2 regions of the Kitasatospora sp. NPDC094015 genome follow, and region 1 is predicted to be linked to the other one. Evidence: riboswitches for the same ligand, from Rfam matches in the RefSeq annotation. Region 1 holds a riboswitch; the other holds the start of a gene.
What was found. Region 1 has a riboswitch for cobalamin ahead of ABT014_RS27225 (prenyltransferase/squalene oxidase repeat-containing protein). Riboswitches for the same ligand answer to the same signal wherever they lie in the genome.

Region 1 (15,222 bases):
TCACCGTCCGGGCCGCGTCCAGGATGCCCAGCGGGCCGGTGAGCAGCGTGACGCCCAGTCCGCCGGCCAGGGCGGCGAGCGGGATCACCCCCCAGGTGACCGTCCGGAACGCGGCGTGCATCACGCCCTGGTGCTGGGCGGGCATCCGGGACTGCCGGGTGGGCGCGCTGCACACGTTGATGCAGGACATGAAGAAGCCGTAGCAGCCCATCGTCACGGCGATCACCGGCGCGGCCGGCAGCGCGGGCGCGGCCAGCACGCCGAGGCCCACCAGGCAGTGCAGCAGCAGCGCCCAGGCGAACGTCCGCCCGGTGCCCAGCCGTTCGCTGATCCGGGGGGCCACGACGGCGCCGGCCAGGGCACCCACCGCCGCAACCGACATGGCTGCGCCGAACGAGCCGACCGACAGGCCGAGCCCCCGGTAGGCGAGCACCGGCAACACCGTGACGAAGACCGGGCCCCCGGAGTTCAGCGTCACCGCGGCGACGACCACCCGCCGCAGCACCGGGTCGGCCCAGTTCAGCCGGAACCCGGCCGTCAGCCGCTCCCGGACCGTACCGGCCACCACCGTCCGCTCGCCCCAGGGCCGCATGGAACGGAAGCAGGCCGCCGAGACCAGGTAGCTGGCCGCGTCCACCAGCAGGGCCGCCACGCCGAGCGCGCTGTACAGGCCGGCCGCGATCGACGGCCCGGCCACCTCGGAGACCGAGCCGCTGCCCTCCAGCCGGGCGTAGGCGCGGACCAGGTGCTGCTCCTCCACCACGGCCGGGACGGCGACCAGGTAGCCGACGTTGAAGAAGATGGTCGCGCCGCTGATCACCGCCACGCACCCGACCAGCAGCGGCGTGGAGAGCCAGCCCTGCCAGTACGCGAGCGGGATCACCGCGACCGCCACCAGCCGGACCAGGTCGCAGGTCAGCATCGTGCGGCGCTTGTCCCACCGGTCGACCAGCACGCCGGCCACCGGGCCGAGCAGCGGGATGCCCAGGTACTGGGCCATCGCCACGACGCCCACCTGGAGGGCGCTCGCGTGCAGCACGAAGATCATCAGGGTCGGCACCACGAAGACGGTCACCCGGTCGCCGACCGTGCTCACCGTCTGGCCCGCCCAGAACAGGTCGAAGCCGCGCCCCAGCGCGGCCGGGCGGCGCGGCCTCACACCTCCTCCCGGACCACGAAGTCGGCGGTCTTGCCGGTGCGGCCGTTGCTGACCAGCGCGTCCACCGCGCGCACCCGGACGGCCTGCGGGTCGTGCTGGAAGGCGGTGCTGAGGGTGAAGGTCGCGGACAGCAGCTCCTTGCGCAGCCGTTCGGTGTCCACGGCGGCGGCGCGGTCGGTCAGCAGCAGGACGTCGACCCCGGTGGCCCGGCCGCCGTTCTCGGTGATCAGCACCTGGGCCCGGGACACGCCCGCCGTCCGCTCCGCGGCCGCGAGCACCTCGGCCACGTGCAGCCCGAGGCCCCGCACCTGCACCACGCTGTCGCGCCGGCCCAGCACCTGCATCGCCCGGCCCGGCCGGCCGCACGGGCAGGCCACCAGCCGGCCGGCGTCGCCGGTGCGGTAGCGCAGCACGGGGTTGAGCATCCGCGGGTCGAGGGCGGTGAAGTCCAGCAGTTCGTCCTCGCCGACGTGCACCAGCTGCTGCGGCAGCGGGTGGAAGGTGTCGGCCGCGCAGTCGGGGGTGTTGGTGCCGACCACCCAGGTCTCGGTGCTGCCGAACATCCCCCAGCGGCGGGCCCGCGGGGCGACCACGGCCATGTCCTCGGCCAGCTGCGGCTGCCAGGCCTCGCCCAGCCAGAGCACCTTGCGCAGCGCCGGCAGCGTCCGGCCGGCGGCCCGCGCCTCGGCGAACCACATCCGCAGCACGCTCGGGGTGCCGCCGATCGCCGTCACCTCGCGGTCGGCGAAGAACGCCAGCCAGTCGGCGCACTCGTCCCGGGCGACCGAGCCGAGCGCGAGGACCCGGCAGCCCGCGAGGTCGGCCAGCGCGGCGACCAGGAAGTGCGCGCCCCACATCCGGCCGGCGCCCCAGGCGTTGACGAAGACGTCGTCGCGGTCCAACGGCTGCCAGTGCGCGTGCACGCCGTCCATGTAGAAGCCGGTCGGCGCGTAGCCCAGCTTGGGGGCGCCGGTGCTGCCGCCGCTCTGGAACAGCCAGGTGGCGCCGTGCTCCGCCCTGGGCTCCAGGTGGGCCAGGGCCACGTTGAGGTCGTCCTTCCTCAGCGGCGGCAGCGCGGCCAGCTCCGCCAGGGTGCTCGGCGCGCTGTGGCCGGCGTAGCGCGGGGCGAGCTCCGGTACGGTCCGCAGCAGCTCCAGCGACCGCCGGGCGGCGGACAGTTGGGGCTCGGCGGCCTCCGGGGGGAGGGAGAATCGGGTCATCTCGCGACCCCCGTCGTCCCGCCGGTGACCGGCAGGCCGGCCCGGCCGTCGGCCAGCCACTTGGCGTGGGCGTCGCGGTAGGCGACGAAGCGGGCCCGGGTGATGTCGCGCTGGAGCAGGCGCTGCGGGTCGTCGTAGTCCGGGGCGATCACCCCGTCCGGTTCGAGTTCGGAGAACCAGAACCGCTCGCCGTCGAAGAGGAAGTCCACGCAGAAGAACGGGATCGGGAACCGCTCGGCGAAGTACGCGGTGGCGGCGGCGAGTTCGGCCGGCACCGGCGGGAACTCCATCAGGCCGCCGCGGCTGGCGTTGGCCACCGGGGAGCCCGGCAGCGGGGTGCGCTTCATCAGGGCGTACGGCTTGCCGTCGACCACGTAGACCCGGTAGTCGATGGTGCCGTCCCCCAGGTACGGCTGGACGACCAGGGTGGTGTCGCCGCCCTGCGCCAGGCTGGCCAGGCCGCGGATCTCCTCGGCGTTGCGGGCCAGGTTGATCCCGCCGCCGCCGCACCAGCCGGCCGGCTTGACCACCGCCGGGTAGGTGAGGTTGCCGAGGGCCACCTCGTACAGGTGCTTGCCGATGTCGCGTCCGGTGCCGATCCGGATCGAGGGGATCACCGGGACCGGGGAGTCGTGCAGGTGGAGCAGGGTGGCCATCTTGTCGTTGCCGATGAGCGAGACCTGCGGCGGGAACGGCAGGTAGAAGCCGCTCTGTTCGAGCACCGCGTACAGCGCGAACTGGTTGAAGATGTCCATCGACTGGTACGGCAGCGAGTAGAGCGCGGTCACGAACAGCGTGTCCTGCGGGGTGACCGGCTCGTCGTCCACGTACACCCGGGGGCGGCCGGGCACGGTGGCGTCCACCGTCACCGCGTCGGGCGCGTGCCTGGTCCAGGTCATCCCCAGGCTCTCGGCGACCTCCGCGTAGAGGTTCCAGAAGAAGTCCTGCCACATCGCGGTCGCCCGGCTCGACTCCCGGTCGGGGAAGATCCAGCACATCCGGCGCAGCGGGCCGGCCTGCGATTCCGTGGGGTCGGTGGGTTCGCGCGTCATGGGTATGCTCATCGTGATCCTCACAGGGAAGCGGTCGAAGGCCGGTCGGCACGCGTGGTGCCCCGGCCGCAAGACTCCGCGGCGGCCGCCCGGTCCGGGCGGCGCGGCGGTCACCCGCCGTACGGATCCGCCGGCCCGGCGAACCGGAGCGCGGCGCGCCGGTGGCCGGGGCCACGGGTGCGCCCGGCCCCGGGACGGGACCGGCTCGTCGGCTCGCTGTCAGGACTCATCCGGTCTCGGCTCTCCACCATGGCTCGGGTGCGTGGCCGGACGGCAGGCCGGCTGTGTCGCACCGGCACGCTCCGGACGGGGCCAACTCTCGCAACGGCACCGGGCCGTGTCAATGCTCCGGAATTCGCATGATGATTCATCAGATCGCCGTGCACGGAACCGAATCGGAGCACCGGGCCGCGGTGGGGGCCGCCGCCCCCGGACGGCCCGGGGAGCGCGGGCGGGTGCGAGGGGGCGCCGGAAATGGCGCGGCCGACGGACCTGCTCCGGCATCCGCCCGGCGGCGTTCCTGCGTACCGGATCGATGAATCGGAAGGGCGGAATTCCGTCGGCGGGACGGGCCGTTCCGCGTTCGGACGAGCCGGGCACCCGGGGCCGGACACCGGCTCGGTGGCACCGGCTCCCGGCCTGGTCGGGACGGAGCGGGCCGGGCCTCGCGGCGGCGCACCGCGGACAGATCACCGCCGACCTGGCGAGGTGGCGTGTACCCGACGAAACAATGCCGTCGCCGGGGCGATCCGAACCGATCCGGGCCGACGCCCGGATGCCGGGCCCGGCGACCACCCGGGTGTACCGGACGCACATGGCGCGCGGGCGCACCGAATTCCCCGCCGTAGGCGAGGGCGGGGAATTCGGAACGGTTCGGGAATGCGCATGCCCGGGGCCGTCCGGGCGCCGGCTGGAATGCCCCCGGACGGCCCGGACGGCCCTATTCGGCGGCGGCCGTCCTCGGCACGGGAACGCCCTGGGCGGGCGTCGTGGCGCCCGTGGTCCCCGCGGCGCGCGGGGGCTCCCCGGCGGGCCCGGCGAAGCGCACCGGCGCCTCGAAGTTGGCCCGGCGGGCGGCCCGGCGGAAGACGGTGAGCACCGCCGGGCCGACCAGCAGCACGCACAGGCCGGTGGTGACGGCACGTCCGGTGTCCCAGCCGAGCGAGGTGGTCAGGTCGAACAGCAGGTAGCGGTGCCACTGCTCGGTGAAGGGCAGGCCGGGCAGGTAGGCGATCGAGCTGTTCGGGTCGATCGAGAACGGCCAGAACGAGAGGTTGAGCAGGAAACCGAAGAGGTACCCGGACACCGCGCCGTACCCGGCGAGCATCACCACCTCGGCCCGCCCGCGCAGCCGCGGCAGCAGTCCGGCGAGGAGGCCCACGAAGGCGCAGCCGAACATCTGGTACGGCATCCAGGGGCCGACCCCGCCGGTGATGATCGCGGAGGCGAACAGCGAGGTGCAGCCCAGGGTGAACCCGAAGCCGGGACCGAACACCCGCCCGGCCAGCACCAGGATGAAGAAAACGGTCTCCACCCCAGCCGTGCCGGCGCCGAGCGGGCGCAGGCCCGCGTTGACGGCGGAGAGCACCCCGAGCATGGCCAGCGCCTTGGCGTCGATGCCGCCGGCCGAGATCTCGGCGATCACCACGGCAAGCACCAGCACCAGCAGCGCCCCGAAGATCAGCGGCGGGGCGTAGTTGGAGCCGAACCTCCCCGGCGCCACCACGAACGGCCAGGTGAACGCGGTCAGGCCGATGAAGGCGGCGAGCGCCACCATCAGCCGGGCCCGCAGCGGGATCCGGACGGCGACCCGGGCGGCGCTCACCGGGCCGCCTCCACGGTCGCGAGCGCCCGTCCCACCTGGCCGACCGTCAGGTACGGCAGCGGGGCGAGGATCTTGGCGGTCTGCGGGGCGAAGGTCGGCGAGGCGACGATCACCTCGGCGGTCGGCCCGTCGGCGACCACCTCCCCCTCGGCCATCACCACCACCCGGTCGGCCGCCGCGGCGGCGAACTCCACGTCGTGGGTGCAGACGACCACCGTGCGGCCCTCGGCGGCCAGCTGGTCGACGATCGCGATCAGGGCCTCCTTCCCGGGGTAGTCCAGTCCGCGGGTGGGCTCGTCCAGCAGCACCACCTGCGGGGCGGCGGCCAGCTGGATCGCCAGCACCAGGGCGAGCTTCTGCCCCTCGGAGAGGTCCCGGGGGTGGCTGTCGCCGGCGATGCCGGGGGCGAGCCGGTCCAGCACCTCCCGGGCCGTGCGACGGGCGCCCGCCTTCTCCTGCGGGCCCGCGTCCAGGTCGGCCTGGGCCAGCTCCTCGGCGACCGACTCCAGGTACAGCAGGTCGGTCGGGGTCTGCGGGACCAGGCCGACCAGCCGGCGGGCCTCGGCCGCGGGCACCCGCTTCGGGTCGGTCGCCGCCCGGCCGTCCGCCCACGCGACCTTGACGGTGCCGCCCTGCCGCGGGCCCGAACCCTGCAGCGCCCAGAGCAGCGAGGACTTGCCGGAGCCGTTGCGCCCCATCAGCGCGGTGACCTGGCCGGCCCGCAGCTCGAGGTCCACCTCCCGGACGGCGACCACCTGGCCGTGGCGGACCACGACCCGCTGCGCGGACAGCACCGGCGCGCCGTCCGGCTGCTCGCGGCGCGGCGGCGGGACGGGGTGCCCGGCCAGCCGCTCGCGCAGCGGGGCGGCGGCCCGGCGGGCGTCGCGGACCGAGAGCGGGAGCGGGCGCCATCCGGCCAGCCGGCCGAGGTCGACCACGGGCGGGGCGATCGCGGTGTCGGCGAAGATCTCGGCGGGCGGCCCGTACCGGACCGTGCCGTCGCCGGGCAGGTGGGCGACCCGGTCGGCGTACTGGACGACCCGCTCCAGCCGGTGCTCGGCGAGCAGCACGGTGACGCCGAGGTCGTGCACCAGGCGGGTGACGGCCGCCAGCACCTCCTCGGCCGCGGTCGGGTCGAGCGCGGAGGTGGGCTCGTCCAGGACCAGGATCCTGGGGTGCGCGGTGAGCACCGAGCCGATCGCCACCCGCTGCTGCTGGCCGCCGGAGAGCTCGTGCAGGGCGCGGTGGCGCAGGTCGGCGAGGCCGAGCAGGTCGAGGGTCTCCTCCACCCGCTTGCGCATCACCTCCGGCGGGACGGCCAACTGCTCCATCGCGTAGGCGAGTTCCTCCTCCACCGTGTCGGTGACGAAGCCGGCCAGCGGATCCTGGCCCACCACGCCCACCACGTCGGCCAGTTCGCGCGGCGGGTGGTCGGCGGTGTCGCGCCCGTCGACCGTCACCCGGCCGTGCAGGGTGCCACCGGTGAAGTGCGGCACCAGGCCGTTGACCGCGCCCAGCAGGGTGGACTTGCCGGCGCCGGTCCGACCGACCACCAGGCAGAGTTCACCCTCGGGGATGTGGAGGTCGACGTCGCGCAGCACGGGGGCGTCGTCGCCGTCGTACACCACGCTGACCTGGTCGAAGCGGATCACTCGGTCACCTCGGTGCGGGGGCTGGTGCTGGTTCTCTTGCCGGTGCCGGTGCTCTTGCTTGCGCCGGTGGCTGTGCGGGCGGCCCCGGCGGGCGCCGGGGCGCGGCCGGGCGGTGGGGAGATCACCCCGGCGGCGCCGGCCAGCAGCACGGCCAGCACCGGCACGACCGGCAGGGCCGGCCAACTCAGCGGGTAGAGGGACGGGTTGAGGTCGGTCGCGGAGTACCCCACGCTGACCGAGAGCAGTACCGCCACGGCCACCCCGCAGCCCGCCACCCCCCACTCGGCGGCCCGCCACGGGTCCGGCCGATAGGTGGTGCGCCGCACCCGGCGCCCGCCGAGCGCCAGCCCACCGGCGCACAGCGCCGAGCCGGCCACCAGCGCGGGCAGGCCGAGCGCGGCCGGCGCGGTGCCGTCGAGCAGCCCGTACACGCCGGCGCACAGGCCGCCCATGCCGAGCAGCATCAGCGCGCCGGTGGCCCGGCGGGAGCCGCGGGTGGCGGCGCCGGAACGGCCGTAGCCGCGCGAATCCATCGCGGCGGCCAGGTGCAGCGAGCGCTCCAGCGCGTCCTCCAGGACCGGGACGACGATGCTGCGCAGCGCCCGGATGCCCTTGCTCCGGCCCGCCCGCAGCCGCCGGGCCCGCACCACCCGCTGGACGCTCTGCACCAGTTGCGGCGCGACGCTGACGGAGACCGTGACGGCGACGCCGAGTTCGTACAGCGCGCCGGGCAGCACCCGCAGGGCGCGCTTGGGGTTGGCGAGGGTGTTGGCCGCGCCGATGCAGCACAGCAGGCAGGCCAGCCGCAGGCCGTCGGTGGCCGCCGACAGGGTGGCCTCCAGCGAGACCGGCCCGCCGATCCGGATCCCCGCGTACCAGGCCGGGGTCGGGATGTGCGGCAGCGAGAAGATCAGGTGGTCGTGCGGGGTGATGCCGGTCGCGAAAACGCACCGGAAGGCCACCCGGATCGCCACCACGGTCAGCGCGAGCCACAGGTAGTACTTGAAGCCGCGGGCCCACGGCGCCTCGGTGCGGCGGGTGGTCACCACGTGGCCGAGCACCGCCAGCACCAGGAACAGCAGCAGCGGATTGGTGGTCCGGCTGGCCGCGGTGGCCAGGGCCAGCGCCCAGATCCACCAGGCGAACGGGTGCAGGTCGCGCGGCACCCGCCGGCCGCCCCGGCGCGCCCCGGGGGCGGCCGGGGTGTACGTGTCGAGCCTGGTCACCGGATCACTCGGCCTGTCGGCGGCGACGCACGGCGGCGACCGCGGTGGCGGCGCCGAGGGCCACCACGATGGCGGCGCCGACCACGACGGGCACGACGGAGCCGGTCGACTGCGGCGCGTCGGCGGCCGGGGCCGCGTCCACCACCTTCGTCCCGCCGCCCGGTGCGGCCGACGGGTCGGTCGGGGACGGCGCGGCGGAAGGGTCTGCGGAGGGGGCGGCGGACGGCGAGCCGGTGGCCTCGGGTGACGCGGGGGCGCTCCCGTTCGCGGTGGGGTCGGTCGGGGTGGTACCGCCCGCGGAGGTGCCCGGCTGGGGGGCGGTGCCGGCGGCCGGCGGCTTGGCGCCGCCGTTCGTGCCGGCGGCGGTACCGCCGCTGGTGCTGCCGTTGGTGGTGCCTCCGTTGGCACCGCCGGAGCCGCCGCCCGGGGGCGGGGGCGTGGTGGGCGGCTTGGGCGGGGTGCTCTGGCCGGAGCCGCCGCCGGGCGCCGTGTTGTGCGCGCGGACGGTGTCGGGCGAGAAGGTCGGCTTGCCCTCGGTGCCCTCGATGTTGGTACCGCCGAAGATCCACAGGTCGACGCTGCCGGGCTTGGGCTGGTAGCTCATCGCGCCGAGCTGGCTGTAGGACCAGGTGTTCTGGCCCGGATCGGCGTGCCAGTACGACCAGTACGACGTGGCCGGCGGGGTCAGCACGCACTTCTCCTGATCGGGCGTCGGGTACTGCTTGCCGCCCTGGTACCCGCTGTAGCCGATCCGGCAGATGAACGCCGGACCGTCGTGCCCGGTGCCGGTGGTCTTCCAACCGCCCTGGTTGAGCAGGGCGTACCCGGTGGTGGGCGTGGTGCCGCAGGAGCGCAGCAGCGGGCCGCCCCAGTGGCCGAGGTCGACGGCCAGCACGACGCCGGAGGTGGTGGTGCACTGCTCGATCGGCAGCGGGGCAGCCGCCGCCGTACCGATGCCGCCGAGGGCCGACACCAGGGTCACCCCGGCGGCGGCGAGCCCGCGGGCCAGGCGGCCCGCGGGGCCCGGTCGGCGCGGGCGGCGGCTCACCGGTGCCGCCCGGCGGCGGACGCCGTCCGGCGGCGGGTGGCGATCAGGACCCCACCACCGGCCGCGGTCAGCAGCAGCGCGGGGATCACCAGGCCGAGCGCGTCGGTACCGGTCCAGGCCAGGCCGTCCGCCGTCTCGCCGGCCGAGTCGCCGGTACCGCTCAGGGTGCGGGTGTCGGACGGCTCGGGGGCCGCGCCCGTCCCGGGGCCGGTGCCCTGGCCGGCGGTCGCGGAGGAGGAGGCCGGGGCCGGCGAGGCGGAGCCCGTACCGCTGCCGCTCGGGCTCACGGAGGCCGAGGCAGAGGCGGAGGCCGACGCGGACGGCGACGGCGAGGCGGAGGTGGACGGGGACGACGAAGCGGACGCGGACGGGGATCCGGTCGGGTCCGGCGTGCCGGTGCCGAGGTCGCGCCGCAGCGTCCCGAACGAGACACCGGTGACCCCGCCGAGCGCCTGGGTGGAGGCGCGGACGTCGGAACCCTGCTGACCGCTGGACGCGACGTTGAAGCCGCCATCGGCGTTCTGCTGGCCGGCCAGGAACTCGACCGCCTTGGCGATCTGCCCGGCGTAGGTGCTCGACCGCAGGGACATGCCCTGGATCGCCAGCGCGGCCGAGTTGACCGAGTCGCCGGCCGCACCGGGGAAGCCGCCGTCGGCCACCTGCTGGGCGGCGAGCCAGGCGAGGCCCTTGTCGACCGCCGCGGCCGCCTCGTCGCCGGGGACGAGCGAGAGGGCCATCACGGCCATCGCGGTGCTGTCCACGTCGGAGTCGCCGGCGGCCGGGATGAGGCTCGGCCAGGAACCGTTCGCCGTCTGAAGGCTCTTCAGGAAGGCGATCGGCGCGGCGGCGTGCTCGGCGTCGCCCGCGCGCAGCTGCGCCATCACCCCGAGGGACTGCGAGAACACCGAGGTCGCCCAGAGGTAGTTCCCCGCCTCCGCGCAGCCGTTGTCGAGGTCGGCGTGCGCGCAGACGGCCTGGGCCAGCGCCGCGATCAGGTCGTGGCCGCCGAAGGCGTGCGGGTCGCGGCCGACCACCTCGGCGAGCAGCGCCTCCTTGCCGATCGAGCCGCCGCCGGCGTACTCGGTGCCGACGCCGGTCCAGTCGTTGACCGTACGGTCGTTGGCGTCCTTGCCCTGCTGGTCGAGGAAGTCGACGATCTTGCGCAGGGCGGCGTCGTCCGTGCCGGCGGCGGCGAGCGCGAAGGCGCCGTCGATGGTGAGGCCGAAGTCGGCGAAGGTCGGGAAGGCCTCGTAGTAGTGACCGTCGATCAGGTTGGCCGGGGCGGTCAGGTAGCTGCTGCCCTTGGCCAGGTCGGGGGTGCGGCTCGGCTGCGGGGTGGTGCCGCCGAGGTCACGGGTGACGCTGACCGGATCGGTGCCGGTGAGGGCGAGGATCGCCTGCTCGGTGGCGGCCGGGTCCGAGTCGGTGGTCCACCGGTCCGGCCCGAAGCCGCCGTCCTTGTTCTGCCGGGCCGCCAGCCAGGCCTTGGCCGCCGCCTGCTCGGTGGCCCGGCCCGCGGCCTTCAGGCCCTGGGCCGCACCGGCGGTGCCGGCGGTGTCGCCGCCCGAGGCGCCGATGTACGGCAGGTACGAGCCGTCGGCCTGCTGGCTCGCGGCGAGCTGGTCGGCCGCGTTCTGCGCGGTCGGGTCGGCGCTGCCGGCCTTGCGCAGGGCCAGGACGGTGAGCGCGGTGGTGGACGGGTCCGACTCGCAGTTCTCGCCGGGCACGATCATCGCGCCGGCGATCCCGCCGTCGGCGCACCGCAGCGCCTCGAAGCGGGCGAGGGTGGCGGCGGGCGGGGTGACCTCGCCGCGCAGCAGGGCGATCACGCCAAGGGCCTGGACCCAGGGCGAGGCGGCGCCGAGGAAGTCGCCGGCGGCGGTGCACTTCCCGTCCTCCCCGGCAGCGGTGCACACGTGGTCGGTGAGCGCGGCGAGCAGGTCGCGGCCGCCGAACGCGCGCGGGTTGCGGCCGGTGCTCTCGGCGACCAGCCCGAGCAGCGCGGCCGCCCGGGCGTCCGGCTTGCCGGCCGGTCCGTCGGGGAGCAGGAAGGCGTCGGTGTGCGCCTCCAGGAAGGCGACGACCTTGCGCAGGGCCGGGTCCTGGGTGCCGGCCGCGGCGAGCGCGATCGCGGTCAGCGAGGTCCGGGGCAGGTCGGGGCCCTCGAAGGCCCAGTTCTCCATGTGGTCGCCGTCGACCAGCCGGCCGGCCAGCCAGGCCGCCGCGGCGGCGGGGTCACCGGTGGCGGGCGGCGCGACGGTCGGGCTCGTGGAGGCCGACGCCGACGCGGAGGTCGACGCGGAGGCGGAGGTGGAGGTGGACGGTGAGGGGCTGGCCGGGTTCTTCGCCCGGACCGAGTCCGGGGTGAACGCGGGCGCGCCGCTGCTGCCGCCGACGTCGGTGCCGCCGTACACCCAGGCCTCGACCTCGCCCGGCTTCGGCTTCTGCGTGCCGGCGCCGAACTGGCTGTAGGACCAGGTGTCCTGGCCTGGCTCGGCGATCCAGTACGACCAGTACGCCGTCGCCTGCGGGGTGTTGACGCAGGGCTCCTCGGCGGCGGTCGGGTACTGGGTTCCGTTGCCGAAGGTGCTGCTGCCGAGGCGGCAGATGAAGGCGGGGCCGTCGTGCTCGGTGCCGGTGGTGGTGAACCCGGCGTTGTGCAGCAGGTTCATCCCGGTGGTGGGGTGGGCGTCGCAGCCGCGGACCACGCTGCCGCCCCAGTGGCCGAAGTCGACGGCGACCACGGCGCCGGTGGTGGCGGTGCACTCCTCGATCGGGTCGGCGGCGGCCCTGCTGGGGTGGCCGAGCAGCACCGTGCCGCCCGCGCTGACCGCGATGGCACTGGCGAGCAGCACGGACGCCAGCGTGCGCCCTCTGCTGCCCGGACTCGTACGACTGCTGCTGACCCTCACCGGCGACTCCCTGGTCGGTCGAGGCGGAGCACGACGGCGCAGCCGACCGGGCATCAGGGGAGGGCGCCCGGGTCAGACCGCGCCGTAGTCCGCGACGACGCACGTGTTGCTGACTTGCTCCTCGGCGCAGGCATTCCGGCTCACCCGCCACGAGTTGCGGGTCCACGGTTGCGGGTCAGCGCCGGACTTGGACCGGCTTCCCCTGACTGCCAAGGGTGAAAACCGGTTCATCAGACCACGCGGCGCAGCGGGGCGTCAACGAGGCGTCATGTCGCCTTCGACACCTCGTGAGCGGGCCCGACCTGCGATAGCGTCCCGGGTGGCCGAGTGGGGGAACCTGGTGCGAATCCAGGGCTGACGCGCAGCGGTGTGGGGCGGATCGACGCTCCGAGCCCGAATGCCCACCCGGCGCGCACCACGAGCGAAAGCCAGCCCACGCGACCCGGGCGGCGGCCCCCGGCGGCGCGCGGCCCTCGATCGGACCGCCCGCGCGGGACCGGTCGGCGCCCACCACCCAAGGAGCCCGACCGTGCCCCTCCGCCACTCCTCCGCCACCGTCGTCGCGCTGGCGGCCGGCGCCCTGCTGCTGTCCGCCGTGCCCGCCGGCGCCACCGCCTCCCCCGCGCAGATCGCCACCTCCAAGAGCACCGGCGTGACCTACCTGAAGTCGCTGCAGGCCGCCGACGGCAGCTACGTCACCGGAGGCGGCCTCTCGAACGAGTGGGCGTTCAGCGCGCTGGCCGCGGCCGGCACCGCCGCGGTCGACGTCGCCCCCGGCGGCGACACCAGCAAGAACGCCCGTACCGTGTACCGCAACCAGCTCGCCGCCACCACCTGGCCGAGCGCCTCCCCCGTGGTCACCGACTACGAGCGCGCCACCCTCAACGCCTACGCCGCCGGCATCGACCCGGCCCGGGTCGGCCCCGGCCGCAACCTGATCGCCGACCTCGCCGCGTACTGGCAGACCGCCGAGCCCGGCTACTACGGCCCGTCCGCCAACTTCAACGGCACCGTCTTCGGCTTGCTCGCCCTCGGCGGGGCCCGTACCCAGGGCGGCACCCAGCGCGTCCCGCAGGCACTGATCGACGCCACCGTGACGGCCGTCCGGGCCAACCAGCACAACGACGGCGGCTGGAACTACGGCAAGGCCGCCGGGAACCCGACCGCGCTCGCCCAGGGCAGCGACATCGACATGACCGGCGCCGCGATGGCCTCGCTGTGCAGCAGCGGCGTCCCCGGCACCGACGCCGCGATCGTCGCCGCCAAGAACTTCCTCAAGGGCAAGCTGATCTCCTCCGGCGCCTTCAACTCCATGTTCGGCGCCAACACCGACTCCAACGGCTGGGCGGTCTCCGGGCTGAACGCCTGCGGGATCAACCCGCAGGGCGCCGACTTCACCAGCGGCAGCGGCAGGACGCCGATCGACTTCCTGATCGCCCAGCAGTTCAAGCCCGCCGGTGGCTTCAAGTACCTGCCCACCGACACCTCCCCCTCCCCCTACGCCTCGGTCGACGGGCTGCGCGCCGTCACGGGCGCCGGCTTCACCGCCGCCCCGCCCGCCCCCACCACCGCCGGTGCGCCCACCTGGGTCGCCACCACCGCCTTCACGGCGGGCACCGCGACCCGGGTCGCCCTGGTCGTCGACAACGGCACCGGCACCGCCGGGCTGAAGGTCTGCGCCGTCACCCTCACCCCGACCGGTGGCACCACCACGCTGGGCGCCGTCCTCGACGCCGCCGCCACCGCGACCCCGAGCGGCTGCGTCACCTCGGTCACCCCGTCCACCGGCGGCGGCACCGTCACGGCGCTCAACGGCACCGCCAACAGCGGCGGTTCCACCTGGAAGGCGAGCCTGGACAACGCCGCCGCCACCGCCGCGACCCGGGCCACCGTGGTCAACGTCGGCGACACCGTCTCGCTGCGCTACGGCAGCTGACCGAGCGGCAGCAGGTCGGTGCGGCAGCACTCCGGCCGGGACCGCGCATGGTCGGGCACCGGACCCCGGGCCCGGCGCGCGCGGTCCGCCTCCGCTCCGGCGCGCACCGCGGCGTGCACGGCGCGGGCGACCCGCGCACCCCAGGGCGAGCGCGGACCGCCGAACGGTTCCGCGTCCTCGCCCGGGCGGGCCTGCCGGACGGCGACGCAGACCGCGTCCGACGGCGTCCCCGAGCAGTCGTAGCCGGCGTCCAGCAGCGCCTGCACCTTCGCCTCGGTGGCGGTGGCCAGCAGGTTCACCAGGCCGGCGTCGGACAACGCGGCGGGTACGGCGACCAGGATGTTCACGGTGCCCGGGACGAAGGCGGGCCGCTGCGGGGGCGCCTTCGTCGGCTCGCTCCCGGGTTCCGGCGCGGCGGCCCAGGCGGGCACCCCGACGCCGGCGGTCACCACGGCGGCGGCGCCGCCGTCGCACGCCCAGGTCATCCGGTCCACCTCGGCGGCGGTCATCAGGCCCGCCCCCGGCCCGGCCAGCCCCTGCGCGGCGGCCAGCTCGGCCAGGTGGCGATCCGGATCCATCCGGCCGTACCCGGCCCTGACCTGCGCGTTGACCACCCACTCCCGGTCGCCCAGCCCACCGCCGAGCACCGCACTGCTGACCATCCGCCAGCCCGGACCGGCCCGCCACACCAGCAGGTGCCGGCAGGCCCCGTCCTCGGGGCGGCACGCCCGCTCGATCAGCACGCGGCCCGCCGCATCAGTTCCACGAAACGCTCCACCTTCGACTCGGACCGCCCAGGGATCGGGCCCACCCGACCCTACCGAGCGCCGGGCCGACGGCGGATCATGCCCACAAGGGGCGGCGCTGTTCCGCCCCTGCATCGCACCGAGGGGGACAATATTCCGATGAACAGGTTCCGATGGATCGCAGGCTGCTACGTGACAACCTGACGCCCCCTTCCACAGGCGGCACACCCCCAGGGGCGCGAGGAACTGCACGAACCGGAAGCCCACCCCGCCGCACCCGAACCCCGACGACCACCCCCACCCCACCCCCAGGGGCGCGGGGAACTGCGCGAACCGGGAGACACCGGCCCGCAGCCGAACGCTGACGGTCAACTCCACCCCACCAGGGGCGCGGGGAACTGCGCGAACCGGGAAACACCCCGCCGTACCTCCCGGACCGCGCAGTT
Region 2 (15,222 bases), on a different contig from region 1:
GGCGATCGCGGCCGGCGCCGACACCATCTGCGTGGGCGGCGGGCTGCAGGACGAGTCCGCCTTCCTCTACCTGCGCGACGCGCTGGTCTGGGCGGTCCGCGAGGGCCGGCTGTCCGCCGAGCGGCTGCACCGGGCGGCCGAGCGCAACCGGGCGGTGGCCCGCTGGTCCGCGCAGGTGCGGGAGTCCCAGGTGGGCACCCACGGCGAGGTCGGGATCGGGCTGGCGGCGGCCCGCCGGGCCCTGCGGGTGCACGGCGGGCTGCGCCCGGTCCAGGGCGTGCCGCACGTGGTCGAGTTCTCGCCCGGCGCCAACATCGCGGTCGGCGAGGAGACCCCCTGGGGGGTGGCCGGCCCGCTGGCCGAGCTGATCCCCGGCACCACCCGGACCCGGGTCGCCCCGCCGGCCACCCGGCTGGAGGGCTCCGGCCTGCTGCACGTCCCGGTGGCCGCCGAGGGCGCCGAGGTCGACCTCGCGCCGCTGCTCGGCGCCGCGGTCGGTCGGCAGCTGGTGCTGGTCGTGCGCGACGTGCACCGGCACCCGTGGATGCGGCGGGCCGCGCTCGCGCTGGTGGAGGCCCGCCCCGACGCGGTGGTGGTGGAGATCGGCACCGCGTACGGGCTGGGCGAGCTGTTCGGCGCCCGCGGGGTGACCGTGCTGGCCACCCACGGCGGGTCCCGGGTCTGCGGGATCGCCGCCGCCGAGGCGCTGGCCGGGCTCGGGGCGCCGGCGGCCCAGTCCGGCTGAGTCCGTACGGGGCCGGGCCGCGAGCCGCTCCGCGGACCGGCCCCGCGGGCCCCGGCGGGCCGCCACGCGCGGACACCCGCCGGGGCCCGCGGATTTTGGTCGCCGAAGGGAACTCACGCCGACCGGCCCCCGCGTGCGACCATGTCCTGATACATCGATGGAGGAGCCGGTGACGGCTGCACTGCGAGGAGTGAGAGCGGCCATGAGCGGCGACAGGGACACGGCGGACCTCCCCGGAGGAACCACGGTGCCGGCACAGTCCGGCCCTGCCACCGACACGGCGGCCCGGGTCCCCAAGTACTACGGCCTCAAGCGGCACCTGCTGCAGCTGACGGAGGTTCAGCCGGCCGGTACGCCGGTCCCGCCGGAGCGCGCGCTGGCCGCCCAGTTCGACACCTCGCGGACCACCGTCCGCCAGGCCCTCCAGGAGCTGGTGGTGGAGGGCCGGCTGGAGCGGATCCAGGGCAAGGGCACCTTCGTCGCCAAGCCCAAGGTCGCCCAGGCGCTCCAGCTGACCTCGTACACCGAGGACATGCGGGCCCAGGGCCTGGAGCCGACCTCCCGGCTGATCGAGCTCGGCTACATCACCGCCGACGAGCGGCTGGCGCCGCTGCTGGACATCAAGCCCGGCGGCCGGGTGCTGCGGATCGAGCGGCTGCGGCTGGCCAACGGCGACCCGATGGCGATCGAGGTGGCCCACCTGTCGGCCAAGCGCTTCCCGGCGCTGCGCCGCAACCTGGCCAAGCACAACTCGCTCTACACGGCGCTGCGCGAGGTCTACGGGGTGACCGTGGCGGAGGCCGAGGAGACCATCGAGACCACCCTGGCCGACCCGCGCGAGGCCGGTCTGCTCGGCTCCGACCTGGGCCTGCCGATGCTCCAGCTGTCCCGGCACTCCTTCGACACCGAGGGCCAGCCGGTCGAGTGGGTCCGCTCGATCTACCGCGGCGACCGGTACAAGTTCATCACCCGGCTCAAGCGGCCGGAGTAGGGGCGCGCGACGGCTCCGGAGCGGGTCCGGTTCGCCCGGATTCCGCCCGGTACGTCCGTCCGATTCGCGAGAACTTCCGTCGCGCCCAGTGACACACGTCACCGGGTGCCCTACATTTCGCTCCCGTACTGACTACTGGTCACCACCGGTGCTGCTCGGCGGGCGGACAGCGATGTGCGTTGCGGCGCCGACGAGGTGAGCCCTCTTCAGCCGGAGCCGCAATCATGTCGTCAGAAGTCCCCGCAGTCCCCCAGGTCACGCCGGCCCGGGTGCTGGCCGGGCTGTGCCTGGCCGTGCCCGTCGTCTCGATGCTCTGGGTCGCCTCCTACACCAAGACCGGGCCCGAGCTCGGCGGGATGCCGTTCTTCTACTGGTACCAGCTGATGTGGGTGCCGGTGTCGGCGGTGTTCACGGTCGGCGCCTACCTGCTGATCAGCCGGGACGAGAAGGCCCGCAAGGCCGCCGAGGGCGGTGCCGGGCGGTGAAGGACCTCAACACCGTCGCACTGACGGTCTTCCTGCTGTTCTTCGCCCTGGTCACCGTGATGGGCTTCCTGGCCGCGCGCTGGCGCAAGGCCGACAACGCCCTCCACCTCGACGAGTGGGGCCTGGGCGGCCGCAGCTTCGGCACCTGGGTCACCTGGTTCCTGCTCGGCGGCGACCTGTACACCGCGTACACCTTCATCGCCGTCCCGGCGGTGATCTACGGCGCGGGCGCGGCGGGCTTCTTCGCGGTGCCGTACACGATCATCGCCTACCCGCTGGTCTTCCTGTTCCTGCCGCGGCTGTGGTCGGTCTCCCGGGTGCACGGGTACGTCACCCCGGCCGACTTCGTGCGCGGGCGGTACGGCTCCAAGGGCCTGTCGCTGGCGGTCGCGCTGACCGGGATCCTGGCCACCATGCCGTACATCGCACTCCAGCTGGTCGGCATCCAGGCGGTGCTGGACGTGCTCGGGGTGGGCGGCTCGGGGAACTGGTTCATGAAGGACCTGCCGCTGTTCCTGGCCTTCGCGGTGCTGGCGGCCTACACCTACTCCTCCGGGCTGCGGGCGCCGGCGCTGATCGCGTTCGTCAAGGACGCGCTGGTCTACCTGGTGATCATCGTCGCGGTGATCTACATCCCGCTGCGGCTGGGCGGGTACGGGCACATCTTCGACGCCGCCGCGCAGAAGTTCTCCACCGTCAACCCGGCCACCGGCAAGCCGGTGGGCCAGCTGGTCACCGGGCCGACCGCGCAGTGGGGCTACGCCACGCTGGCGCTGGGCTCGGCGATGGCGCTGTTCATGTACCCGCACTCGGTGACCGGGGTGCTGGCCTCCAAGTCGCGCAACACGGTGCGCCGGAACATGGCGCTGATGCCCGCCTACTCGCTGATGCTGGGCCTGCTGGCGCTGCTCGGCTTCATGGCGATCGCGGCCGGGGTGGGCAAGGGCGTCAAGGGCTTCAACGCCCAGCTGTCGGTGCCGCAGCTGTTCGAGGACATGTTCCCGGACTGGTTCACCGGGGTGGCCTTCGCCGCGATCGGCATCGGCGCGCTGGTGCCGGCCGCGATCATGTCGATCGCGGCGGCCAACCTGTTCACCCGCAACGTCTACAAGGAGTTCCTGAAGCCGGACGCCACGCCGGCCGAGGAGACCAAGGTCGCCAAGATCGCCTCGCTGCTGGTCAAGGTCGGCGCGCTGGCCTTCGTGCTGACCATGGACAAGCAGTTCGCGATCAACCTGCAGCTGCTGGGCGGGCTGTGGATCCTGCAGACCTTCGTCTCGATCGTCGGCGGCCTGTTCACCCGCTGGTTCCACCGCTGGGCGCTGCTGGCGGGCTGGGCGGCCGGCATGGCGTACGGCACGTGGAAGGCGTACGGGGTCTCCTCCCCCGCCACCAAGCACTTCGGCGGCAGCTCGGCGGAGATCCCCGGGATCGGCGAGATCGGGTACATCGGTCTCACCGCGTTCGTGCTGAACCTGCTGGTTGCCGTGGTGCTGACGTTGGTGCTGCGGGCCGCCAAGGCCCCGGAGGGCGTGGACGCCACCTCGCCGGCCGACTACAGTGCCGACGCCGGCGAGCCGGCCGTCGAGAGCGCCCCGCAGCCTGCGGCAGCGCACTGAGTCATCGGGAGCGCGCGAAAAGCCCTGCGTGCGCCCTGTGATCGCACCGTCGCCTCGGTCAACACTTGAGGCGACGGCGCGTTCATATCGGGCGATGATCTGCGTGGCGGGCCGTTCGTCCCAGGCAGAGACGAGGAAACGGGGAGACGCTGCCATGACCGAGCTCGGCACCATCCTGAACGGACACCGGGACCACCGCGAGGGCACCCGGCTGCCCTCCCTGCTGATCGCCACCCGGCACGGCGAGTCCACCGCGAACGTGGAGTTCAAGCACGCCGACGCGACCGGGGCGCTGACCGTCCCGATCACCAGCCGGGACGCCGACATCCCGCTCTCGATGCGCGGCCAGGCCCAGGCCCAGGCACTCGGCCGCTGGTGGGCCGCGCTGCCGGCCGCCGACCGCCCGCGCAGCGTCTGGTGCTCGCCCTACCTGCGCACCACCGAGACCACCCGGATCGCCCTCGCCCAGGCCTCGGGGCTGGGTGCGGTCCCGGTCAAGATCCCGATCCGGCAGGACGAGCGGCTGCGGGACAGAGAGCTGGGCATCCTGGAGATGCTCACCAAGGCCGCGATCGACAAGGAGCACCCCGCCGAGGCCACCCGCCGCCGCCGGATGGGCGAGCTGCACTACCGGCCGCCGGGCGGCGAGTCCTGGCTGGACGTGGCGCTGCGGGTGCGCAGCCTGCTGCGCGACCTCGGCGAGGAGGAGGACGGCCGGCCGGTGCTGGTGGTCGCGCACGACTGCACCGTGCTGATGCTGCGCTACATCCTGGACCGGCTCACCGAGCCCGAGCTGCTCGCCCTCGACCCGGTCCGCAACTGCTCCGCCAGCCGCTGGCGGGCCGACTGCGGCCGGCTGCGGCCGGACGGCTGGAACGACACCGGCCACCTGGACCGGCCGGGCGCCTGAACGCGCCCCGACCCGCCCGCGACCCCGCCCCGCCCCGGCGCCGCCCGCTCAGCGGCCGGCGCCCTGCCCCACGCCGCCGAAGGCCCGCCGGTACGCCTGCGGCGTGGTGCCCAGCCAGCGCCCGAAGTGGTGCCGCAGGGTGGCCGCGTTGCCGAACCCGCAGCGCGCCGCGACCGCGTCCACCGGCTCGCCGGTCCCCTCCAGCAGGCGCTGGGCCAGCAGCACCCGCTGACCGGTCAGCCAGCGGTGCGGGGTGGTCCCGGTCTCCTGCTGGAAGCGGCGGGCGAAGGTGCGCGGCGACATGTGGGCCCGGGCGGCCAGCTGGTCCACCGTGAGGTCCAGGTCGAGGTGGTGGCGCAGCCACTCCAGCAGGCCGCCCAGCGACTCGCCGTCCTCGGCCGGCAGCGGCCGGGCGACGAACTGGGCCTGGCCGCCGTCCCGGTGCGGGGCGACCACCATCCGGCGGGCGATCCCGCGGGCCACCTCGGGCCCCTGGACCTTGCGGACCAGGTGCAGGCAGGCGTCGATGCCGGACGCGGTGCCGGCGGCGGTGATCACCGGGTCCTCGTCCACGTAGAGCACGTCCGGCTCGACCGTGGTGAGCGGGAAGCGCGCGGCGAGCCGCTCGGAGTGCCGCCAGTGGGTGGTGCAGCGCCGCCCGTCCAGCAGCCCGGCGGCGCCCAGCAGGAAGGTTCCGTTGCAGATCGACAGCACCCGGGCGCCCCGCTCCACGGCCGCCCGCAGCGCCTCGATCAGCGGGGCGGGGAACTCGTCCCGGATGCCGGTCGCGGCGGCGATCACCAGGTCGGCCTCCGCGATCCGCTCCACGCCGTGCGGCACGTCGACGCTGAAGCCGGCGTGCGTGCGCAGCGGGCCGGGGCGGGCCGAGGCGAGCGCGAAGTCGTAGACCGGCAGGCCGTCGTCACTGCGGTCCAGGCCGAAGATCTCGCAGGCGACCCCCAGTTCGAACGGGTGGATCTCCTCCAGCACCACGGTGACCACGTTCTTCAGCATGGCTCCAGGATGACGGTGGCAGGTTTTCGAGGCAAGTGGGCATTTCTGCCACTCGTGGCCCGGCCGGGGCCCGGCGAAGGTGGAGACATGACCTCCTCATCCCTGCTCGGCGTGCTCGCACTGGCCGGTGCGGTCGGCGGCTTCGGCCTGCTCGGCCTGCTGGTCGGGCGCGACCTGGACCGCACCGGCCGGCACGGCCGGGACAACTGGCACCGCCCCGGCGGCCGTCCGGCCGACCCCGACCTCCCGGACCGGCTGCACGGCACCTCGCCCCGCGCCCTGGCCGGGCCCCTGACCGGCTCCGGGCGCCCCGCCCGGCCCGGCACCCTGCCCGCTGCCCCCGGGCCGGCCACCGGCAGACTGGGGGCATGGACGCCGCCACCGATCTCGTCATCCGTCCCGCCCGCGAGGAGGACCTCGCCCCCGCCGGAGCGCTCTGCGTCGAGGTCTACGTCGGCGAGGGCCACAGCAAGCCCGACGGCCCGTACGCCGAGCTCCTCGGGGACGCCCGGCGGCGGTCCGAGGAGGCCGAACTGCTCGTCGCCCTCGACCCGGCCGGCGGACCGGGAGCCGTGCTCGGCTGCGTGACCTTCGCCGCGGGCGGCAACCCGTGGGCGGACATCGCCGAGCCGCACGAGGGCGAGATCCGGATGCTGGCGGTCGCGCGGGCGGCCCGCGGCCGCGGCGCCGGCAGCGCGCTGGTGCGCGCCGCGATGGCCCGCAGCCGCGAGCTCGGGCTGACCGGGATGGCGTTCTCCACCCGCCCGCAGATGACCGCGGCGCACCGCGTCTACGAACGACTGGGCTTCCGGCGGACCCCGGAGCGGGACTGGGAGCCGGCGCCCGGGATCGACGTGATCGTCTACTCCATCACATTCTGAGGCCCGTCCGGCGGCCGACCCCGTGGCGCAACGCGATCGAGCGACCACGACACGCGGCACTACATCTGGTGGCGCATCCTGAGCCCGCCCACAACATGTATGCTCGCTCTCGCTGTCGACGCAGGGGAACCCGGTGGGAGTCCGGGACTGCCCCGCAACGGTGAGCGGGCTTCGCAACACCTTGACCCGCGAGTCCGAGACCTGCCGACGGTGTGCCACACGGCTTCCCCGCAGATGCCTTGCAGCACCGCAGTACTTGTCCGGGCCTCGCGGGTGGGCCGGGGTGGGACCACGCGCGCCTGGTGATTTCGGCGTGCCGCTCCGCCCTGTCCGAGACGGTCCGGCTGATCTCGTCCGCCGCCGCCACAGGAGAGAGTGCGCCTTGACCGTCGCTGCCTCAGTCGCCCTGCCGTCCCAGGGTTCAGCCTCCGTCGCCCAGACCGATCCCGGTGCCGCGCTGCTCCGGCTGCTCACCGACCGGAGCACCGACCTCCCCCAGGTGGACCCCGGCCACGTCGCCGCCGCCGCGCTGCGCGGCCGCCACGCCGGCTCCGACTTCGCGGAGCTGCGCGGGCTGGCCGTGGAGGCCGCCGCGTCGATGATCGCCGAGGACCCCCAGTACTCGAAGCTGGCCGCCCGCCTGCTCGCGCTGGAGATCTCGGACGAGGCGATCGGCCAGGGCGCCCTCTCGTTCTCCGCCTCGATCGCCGTCGGCCACGCCGAGGGCCTGATCGGCGACACCACCGCCGCGTTCGTGGCCAAGCACGCGGACGCCTTCGACGCGCTGATCGACCAGCGCGGCGACGACCGCTTCGAGTACTTCGGCCTGCGCACCGTGCAGTCCCGGTACCTGCTGCGCCACCCGATCACCCGCAAGGTGATCGAGACCCCGCAGCACTTCCTGCTCCGCGTGGCGGCCGGTCTGGCGGTCGGCGACAGCGAGCAGTCGGTGCGCGAGGTGGCCGAGCTGTACGCACTGATGAGCGCGCTCTCCTACCTGCCGTCCTCGCCGACCCTGTTCAACTCCGGCACCAAGCACCCGCAGATGTCCAGCTGCTACCTGCTGGACTCGCCGCTGGACAACCTGGACTCGATCTACTCGCGCTACGCGCAGATCGCCCGGCTGTCCAAGCACGCCGGCGGCATCGGCCTGTCCTACAGCCGGATCCGCTCGCGCGGCAGCCTGATCCGCGGCACCAACGGCCAGTCCAACGGCATCGTGCCGTTCCTGCGCACGCTGGACTCCTCGGTCGCCGCCGTCAACCAGGGCGGCCGGCGCAAGGGCGCGGCCTGCGTCTACCTGGAGACCTGGCACGCCGACATCGAGGAGTTCCTGGAGCTCCGCGACAACACCGGCGAAGAGGCCCGCCGCACCCACAACCTCAACCTGGCGCACTGGATCCCGGACGAGTTCATGCGCCGGGTCAACGCCGACGCCGACTGGTCGCTGTTCTCGCCGGCCGACGTGCCCGAGCTGGTCGACCTCTGGGGCGCCGAGTTCGACGAGGCGTACCTGAAGGCCGAGCAGGCCGGCAAGGCCGTCCGCACCATCCCCGCGCAGACCCTGTACGCCCGGATGATGCGCACCCTGGCGCAGACCGGCAACGGCTGGATGACCTTCAAGGACGCCTCCAACCGCGCCGCCAACCAGACCGCGCTGCCCGGCCGCACGGTGCACTCCTCGAACCTGTGCACCGAGATCCTGGAGGTCACCGACGACTCCGAGACCGCGGTCTGCAACCTGGGCTCGGTCAACCTGGGCTCGCACGTGGCGGACGGCGCCTCGGTCGAGGACCTGCTCGGCGCGATGGACTGGGACCGGCTGGACGCCACCGTGCGCACCGCCGTGACCTTCCTGGACCGGGTCATCGACATCAACTTCTACCCGACCCCCGAGGCCGGGAACTCCAACTCCCGCTGGCGGCCCGTGGGCCTGGGCGTGATGGGCCTGCAGGACGTCTTCTTCAAGCTCCGGATCGACTTCGACTCGGCCGAGGCCAAGCGGCTGTCCACGCTGATCTCCGAGCGCATCATGCTCACCGCCTACGAGCGCTCCAGCGAGCTGGCCGAGCAGTTCGGTCAGCACACCGCGTACGCGGAGACCCGCGCGGCGCGCGGCCAGCTGCACATCGACCACTTCGACGCCGCCCCGCAGTGGACCGAGCGCTGGGACGCGCTGCGCGCCCGGATCGCCACCACCGGCCTGCGCAACTCGCTGCTGCTGGCGATCGCGCCGACCGCGACCATCGCCTCGATCGCCGGCGTGTACGAGTGCATCGAGCCGCAGGTCTCCAACCTGTTCAAGCGCGAGACGCTGTCCGGCGAGTTCCTCCAGGTCAACCCGTACCTGGTGCGCGAGCTCAAGGAGCTCGGCGTCTGGGACCAGCAGACCCGGGACGCGCTGCGCGAGGCCAACGGCTCGGTGCAGGAGCTCAACTGGCTGCCGGCCGGCGTGCGTTCGCTCTACCGCACCGCGTGGGAGCTGCCGCAGCGCGCGCTGATCGACCTGGCCGCCGCACGGCAGCCGTACATCGACCAGAGCCAGTCGCTGAACCTGTTCATGGCCGCGCCGACCATCGGCAAGCTCAGCTCGATGTACGCCTACGCCTGGAAGGTCGGTCTGAAGACCACCTACTACCTGCGTTCGCGTCCGGCCACCCGGATCGCCCAGGCCGCGTCCGGCGCCGCCCGCACCGCCGCCCCCGTGCCGGTGCCCACCCCGACCCTGTCCCCGGAGGAGGAGGCGGCGCTCGCCTGCTCCCTGGAGAACCCCGAGTCCTGCGAGGCCTGCCAGTGAGCACCGCCCCCGTCGACCCGACCGCGAGCCGCGAGAAGATGCTGCTCGACCCGGGCTTCGAGCTGACCCTGCGTCCGATGCGCTACCCGTCGTTCTACGACCGGTACCGGGACGCGATCAAGAACACCTGGACCGTGGAGGAGGTGGACCTGCACTCCGACGTCGCCGACCTCGCCAAGCTGAGCGAGGGCGAGCGGCACATGATCGGCCGGCTGGTCGCCTTCTTCGCCACCGGTGACTCGATCGTCGCCAACAACGTGGTGCTGAGCCTCTACAAGCACATCAACTCGCCCGAGGCCCGGCTCTACCTGTCCCGGCAGCTGTTCGAGGAGGCCGTGCACGTCCAGTTCTACCTGACGCTGCTCGACACCTACCTGCCCGATCCCGAGGACCGGGCGGCGGCCTTCGCCGCGGTGGAGAACATCCCCTCCATCCACCAGAAGGCGCAGTTCTGCTTCACATACATGAACGCCGTCGACCACCTGGACTCGCTGCAGTCCAAGGACGACCGCCGTGCGTTCCTGCTCAACCTGATCTGCTTCGCCGCCTGCGTCGAGGGCCTGTTCTTCTACGGCGCCTTCGCGTACGTGTACTGGTTCCGCAGCCGCGGCCTGCTGCACGGCCTGGCCACCGGCACCAACTGGGTGTTCCGGGACGAGTCCATGCACATGGACTTCGCCTTCTCGGTGGTGGACACCGTGCGCGCGGAGGAGCCCGACCTCTTCGACGACCAGATGGCCAAGCAGGTCACCGAGATGCTGGAGGAGGCCGTCGAGGCCGAGCTCCAGTTCGCCCGCGACCTGTGCGGCGAGGGTCTGCCGGGCATGAACACCGAGTCGATGCGGGAGTACCTGCAGGCCGTCGCCGACCAGCGGCTGGCCCGGCTGGGGCTGCCGATCCGCTACGGGTCCAGCAACCCGTTCGGGTTCATGGAGCTGCAGAACGTGCAGGAGCTGACCAACTTCTTCGAGCGCCGGGTGTCGGCGTACCAGGTCGCGGTCGAGGGCTCGGTCGCCTTCGACGACGACTTCTAGGCCGCGCGCGCCGCGCACGGCCGACACGCCGAAGGGCCGGTACCGGGGTGACCCGGTACCGGCCCTTCGGGCTGCGGCGGCTCAGTCGTTGGGCACGGTGGCGTAGCGGGCGGTGCCCTCGGCCATCTGCTTCAGGGCGTCCTTGCGGTCGCGCTTGGAGAGCCGGTCGATGTACAGGTAGCCGTACAGGTGGTCGGTCTCGTGCTGGAGGCAGCGGGCGAAGAAGCCGGTGCCCTCGACCCGGATCGGGTTGCCGTCCTTGTCCTGGCCGGTGACCGCGGCGAAGTCCGGGCGGGCCAGGTCCATGTAGGCGGTCGGCACGGAGAGGCAGCCCTCCGGCGAGTCGTCCAGCGCCCGGCGGCCGGCCGGCAGCTCCTCGAGCACGGGGTTGATCACGTGGCCGATGTGGCGCACGCCCTCGTCGTCCGGGCAGTCGTAGACGAAGACCTTGAGGTCCACGCCGATCTGGTTGGCCGCCAGGCCGACGCCCTGGGCCGCCTCCATCGAGACGAACATGTCGTCGATCAGCGCGGCGAGTTCGGCGTCGAAGGAGGTGACGTCCTTGCACTCGCGGTGCAGGACGGGGTTGCCGACCACGGTGATCGGGCGGGCGGTGCCCTTGGAGAGGTCGGGCACCTCACCGATCACCTGCTGGGCCTCGGGCTCGGCGTGGTCGTGCTCGTGGTCGTGCTCGTGGTCGTGCTGGTCCGCCATGGTCGCTTCCGCTTTCGTGGATCTGCCGGATGTACCGCTCAAGGGTACGGCCCCACGGCGACCGCCGGTCCTTACTCCCCGCAGCCCGCGGCACTGCGCGGGGCACGGCGCCCGGCGACCGGGCGACCGGCGTTCAGCAGACCTCTTCCAGGTCCCGGTAGGCCCGGGTGGCGGGTGAGCCGGCCACCCAGCGCTCCAGCAGGATCCGCACCAGCGCCGAGGGGGCGGCGATCCCGCACTCCCGCTCCACCAGCCAGGCCAGCCCGGCGCTGCCCTGGCTGAGGTGGCTGAGGTGGCCGGGGTGGAACGCGTCGCCGTCGTCGTGCGGGTCGTGGTGCACGGTGCGGCCGTCGTCGATCGCCATCCGGCTCTCCGAGCAGGCCCGGCACAGCAGCCGCACCGAGGAGGTCCAGTCCTCGGCCGCGTAGCCGGCGTCGGACACCAGGCGCTCCAGCGCGTCCCGGTCGCCGGCGGTGGCGGCCTGGAGCAGCACCACGTGGGTGGGCACCGGGGAGGGCGCCCAGAGCTCGATCTCGTCGAAGACCGGGTACGCCACCGAGTCGGCGACCCGCTCGCCGTGCGGGGCGCCGTCGTGCAGCACCACCTCGCCCCAGCGGCGGCCGGAGGACGGCAGCGGGATGGAGAGCACCTCGATCCGGGCCGGGTCGAGCCGGCGCCCCCAGACCACCTCGGACTCGCCCTCCGGGGAGAGCCGTACCGGGGTGGTGCCCAGGTCCAGCTCGATGGTGCCGGCGGCGGCCGCCGGGCCGCCGGGCAGCTTCAGCCCGTACGCCTGCCAGGCCCGGCGGGCCAGCGGCCAGTCCTGCAGCGCGGTGGCGGTGATGCCGAGGTTCCACCAGTCCGGGGCGCCCTGGGCGCGGTCGAGCAGCGCGACGGCGCGCAGGCCGGCGGTGCGGGACTGCTCCCAGTCCCGGCGGAACTTGTGCAGCAGGGCCAGGTTGAACCAGGAGTCGGACAGCCACGGCTCCAGGTCCGCGGCCATCACCAGCAGGGCCCCGGCGTCCTCGTACCGGCCGTCGCCGATCAGCGTGAAGGCCCGGTCGGTCGTCTGCCGCCAGGTGGCAGACGGCCGGTGCCGTGCGCGGTGGAAGATCCTCACGTTCCGTCCCTGCCGTTTGTCGTCACCGGGTCGCCCCGCCTCGGGTGTTCCCGCCACGACCGCATCCAACCACGGCACCCGTGACGCGCGCTTGCCGCGCGGCCGTTCAGCACGGCCCGCCGGCGCCGCCCACCGGCCCGCCGCCCGCCCCGCCACCCACTCTGACCAGGGCGTCCAGCACCACCGGGTCGTACGCCCGGCCGCGCTCCAGCCGCAGGCGCTCCAGCACCTCCAGGCGCCCCGCCGCCTCCGGCACCCCGGCGCCGCGGGCCGCCGTGAGCAGGTCGTCGTGGGCGTTGGCGACCCGGATGATCCGGGCGGCGACCGGCAGCGAGCGGTCCGGGCGCCCGTCCGGCAGCCGTCCGGGGTCGGCCAGCCTGGCCACCTGCTGCCAGACCTGTCGGGGCACCCCGGTGCGGCGGATCACTTCGCTGCCCAGCCGGGCGATCCGCTGCTGCTCCTCGGTGGGCAGCAGGGCGGTGGCGCCGCCCGGCACCGGCTCGACCAGGGACAGCTGGCCGATGTCGTGCATCAGCGCCGCGTACTCCAGCAGGGCGAGGTCGCGGCTGCCGAGCCCGAGCTCGCGGCCGAGCGCGCAGGCGGTGTCGGCGACCCGGCGGGCGTGCCCCGGGGTGGTGTACCCGGCCACCTCGGTGGCCCGGGCCAGCGCCTCGATGGTCTGGCCGGTGGTCGCCCGGGCCGCGGCCGCCCGGCGGAAGGCGGCCCGGGCGAGCAGCAGCGGGGTGCAGAACAGCGGCAGCGCCCACAGCCCGACCTCGCCGGCCAGCAGGCTGAGCAGCATGCCGGTGGCCACGATCGCGGTGCCGATGCCGGCCAGCGACCGCAGTTCGTCCTCCAGCACCGTGCCGAACCGGCCGCCCGTCCTGGCGTGCTGCAGCACGGCGGCCAGCGCCGCGTCGCACAGCGCCGCCAGCGCGGCCAGCACGATCAGGAACGTCCCGTAGCGGGGCCCGGTCAGCGGTAGCCGGTCGATCGTCCCGCTGGTGTAGAGCGGCTGGAAGAGCACCGCCGCGAAGGAGGCCGTCAGCAGCCGCCGTACGGCCGCGTCGGCCCGGGCCGGCGGCACCCGCGGCCCCGACCGCGGCCGGCCCGCCCGCAGGGTGCGGCGCAGCAGCGCGCCGGCCAACGTGCCGAGCCCGACCACCGCGACCACCTGGAGCGCGCCGTGCGAGGTCGGCAGTCCGCGCAGCGGGCCGAGCAGCGCGTAGGCGAGGCCGGCGGCGGCGGCCACCGGGGCCTGCTCCCGGTCGCCCGGCAGCACGCCCCGGACGCACTCGCCGGCCGCGACCAGCCCGGCGAAGGCCAGCGCCACGGTCGGCTCGGCCAGGCCGTGCAGGAGGGTGTGCAGCAGGGCCGCCCCGAGCAGTCCGGCCGCGGCGCCGTACAGCACCGCGGGCGCCGTGCCGGTCATCGCGGGCGCCGTGCCGGTCACGGCGAGCCGCCGGAGGAGACCGGGGAGCGCCGGCCGGGCCCGCGCCGGGTGGGTTCGGGGACGCCGAGCGGGATGTCCGGCACCTCGCCGTCCCAGCCGCCGGGCGGCGGCGGTTCGACCTGCCAGTCGTGCTCGGCCAGGGCGCGGACCAGGGCCCGGACCATCACCGGGTCGAACTGGCTGCCGGCGCACCGGCCCAGCTCGGCCACCGCCTCGTCGACCGGGCGCCCGCGCCGGTAGGAGCGGGTGGAGGTCATCGAGTCGAAGGCGTCGGCGACCGAGATGATCCGGGCAAACTCCGGGATCCGGGCGCCGGACAGGCCGTCCGGGTAGCCGCGGCCGTCGAGGCGCTCGTGGTGGTGCAGGATGCCGTCCCGGGCCTCGCCGAGGAAGGCCAGCTCGCGGACCAGCTCGAAGCCGGCCACCGGGTGCACCTCGACCGCCCGGCGCTCCGCCTCGCTGAGCGGGCCGTTGCGCCGCAGCAGTTCGGTGGCGACCGCGAGCTTGCCGACGTCGTGCAGGGTGCCGGCGAAGTGCAGGGTGCGGATCCGCTCCTCGGCCATCCCGAGCTGGCGGGCGATCAGCACGGAGGCGCGGCCGACCCGCTCGCTGTGGCCGCGGGTGTAGGCGTCCTTGATCTCCACCGCCTGCACCAGGGCCTGCACGGTGGCGCGGTGGGCCGCGTGCTCGATCTGCGTCTGGGCGCAGACCCAGGCGCAGATCGACAGCGGCAGCAGCGCCAGCAGCACCGCGAGCGGCCCGTACGCGCCCTGCCAGAGCACCGCGACCATCAGCCCGCCGGCGCCGTGCAGCAGCGCGGACGGCAGGCAGGCGGCCAGCTCGCGGAGCGCTCCCACCGCGGAGCCGCAGCCGGCCAGCCACCGGAGGAAGCCCACCAGCACGCCGTTGACCAGGCAGAACACCAGCACGGCGGCGAAGGCGCCGAGGGCCGCGCCGGGGAACCGGGCGCCCGCCAGCAGCCGCGGGCCGTCGACCAGGTGGAAGGTGGCGGCCGCCGCGAAGGCGGCCACCGCCAGCTGCCCGGCGTTCCACAGCCGGCGCGGCCCGCGCGGCGCCGGCACCCGCCCGACCAGCGCGGCCGGCACCGCGACCAGGGCGGCGGCGGCCGGCGGGAGCATCAGCACGCCGGTGAACAGCACCGGCAGGAAGCTGCTGCCCGGGCCCCCGGCCGGCTCGGCCGGGTCCTGGTCGCGGCGGCGCAGGACGCGCCAGATCCGGGCGCAGGGGGTGGGCAGCCCTTGGGCGATCGACTCCAGGCACAGGTGCAGCACGGCGAGCGGGGCCAGCCGGCGGAGGTCGACCGGCCCGCCGACCCACGGGGCCGGTTCGGCGACCAGCAGGGGCAGCAGGCAGCAGAGGGCGGCGGCGGCCACGGCCGCGACGCAGCCGACCACCGCGGGCGGCAGGGCCACCCGGTCGCGTTCACTGGTGATTCCGG

Region 2: it holds a riboswitch for cobalamin, as region 1 does, so the genes downstream of both, ABT014_RS08515 (ribonucleoside-diphosphate reductase subunit alpha) here and ABT014_RS27225 (prenyltransferase/squalene oxidase repeat-containing protein) in region 1, are expected to answer to the same signal.

What each region holds. Positions count from the first base shown of each region.
Region 1 is NZ_JBEOUL010000028.1:81,281-96,502, reverse strand. It holds gene ABT014_RS27260 (MFS transporter) at 1-1,159, opposite strand, end outside; gene ABT014_RS27255 (AMP-binding protein) at 1,156-2,379, opposite strand; gene ABT014_RS27250 (ATP-grasp domain-containing protein) at 2,376-3,431, opposite strand; gene ABT014_RS27245 (ECF transporter S component) at 4,372-5,208, opposite strand; gene ABT014_RS27240 (ABC transporter ATP-binding protein) at 5,253-6,908, opposite strand; gene ABT014_RS27235 (CbiQ family ECF transporter T component) at 6,905-8,134, opposite strand; gene ABT014_RS27230 (hypothetical protein) at 8,139-9,182, opposite strand; gene ABT014_RS27225 (prenyltransferase/squalene oxidase repeat-containing protein) at 9,179-12,037, opposite strand; cobalamin riboswitch at 12,203-12,349, opposite strand; cobalamin riboswitch at 12,395-12,517, shown strand; gene ABT014_RS27220 (prenyltransferase/squalene oxidase repeat-containing protein) at 12,624-14,030, shown strand; gene ABT014_RS27215 (adenosylcobinamide amidohydrolase) at 14,018-14,773, opposite strand.
Region 2 is NZ_JBEOUL010000005.1:110,086-125,307, reverse strand. It holds gene ABT014_RS08555 (glycoside hydrolase family 3 protein) at 1-745, shown strand, start outside; gene ABT014_RS08550 (GntR family transcriptional regulator) at 948-1,736, shown strand; gene ABT014_RS08545 (DUF3311 domain-containing protein) at 1,961-2,221, shown strand; gene mctP (monocarboxylate uptake permease MctP) at 2,218-3,840, shown strand; gene ABT014_RS08535 (histidine phosphatase family protein) at 3,995-4,750, shown strand; gene ABT014_RS08530 (helix-turn-helix domain-containing protein) at 4,799-5,764, opposite strand; gene ABT014_RS08525 (hypothetical protein) at 5,861-6,025, opposite strand; gene ABT014_RS08520 (GNAT family N-acetyltransferase) at 6,133-6,645, shown strand; cobalamin riboswitch at 6,739-6,868, shown strand; gene ABT014_RS08515 (ribonucleoside-diphosphate reductase subunit alpha) at 7,028-9,442, shown strand; gene ABT014_RS08510 (ribonucleotide-diphosphate reductase subunit beta) at 9,481-10,476, shown strand; gene def (peptide deformylase) at 10,558-11,190, opposite strand; gene ABT014_RS08500 (tetratricopeptide repeat protein) at 11,324-12,310, opposite strand; gene ABT014_RS08495 (HD-GYP domain-containing protein) at 12,417-13,742, opposite strand; gene ABT014_RS08490 (HD-GYP domain-containing protein) at 13,760-15,196, opposite strand.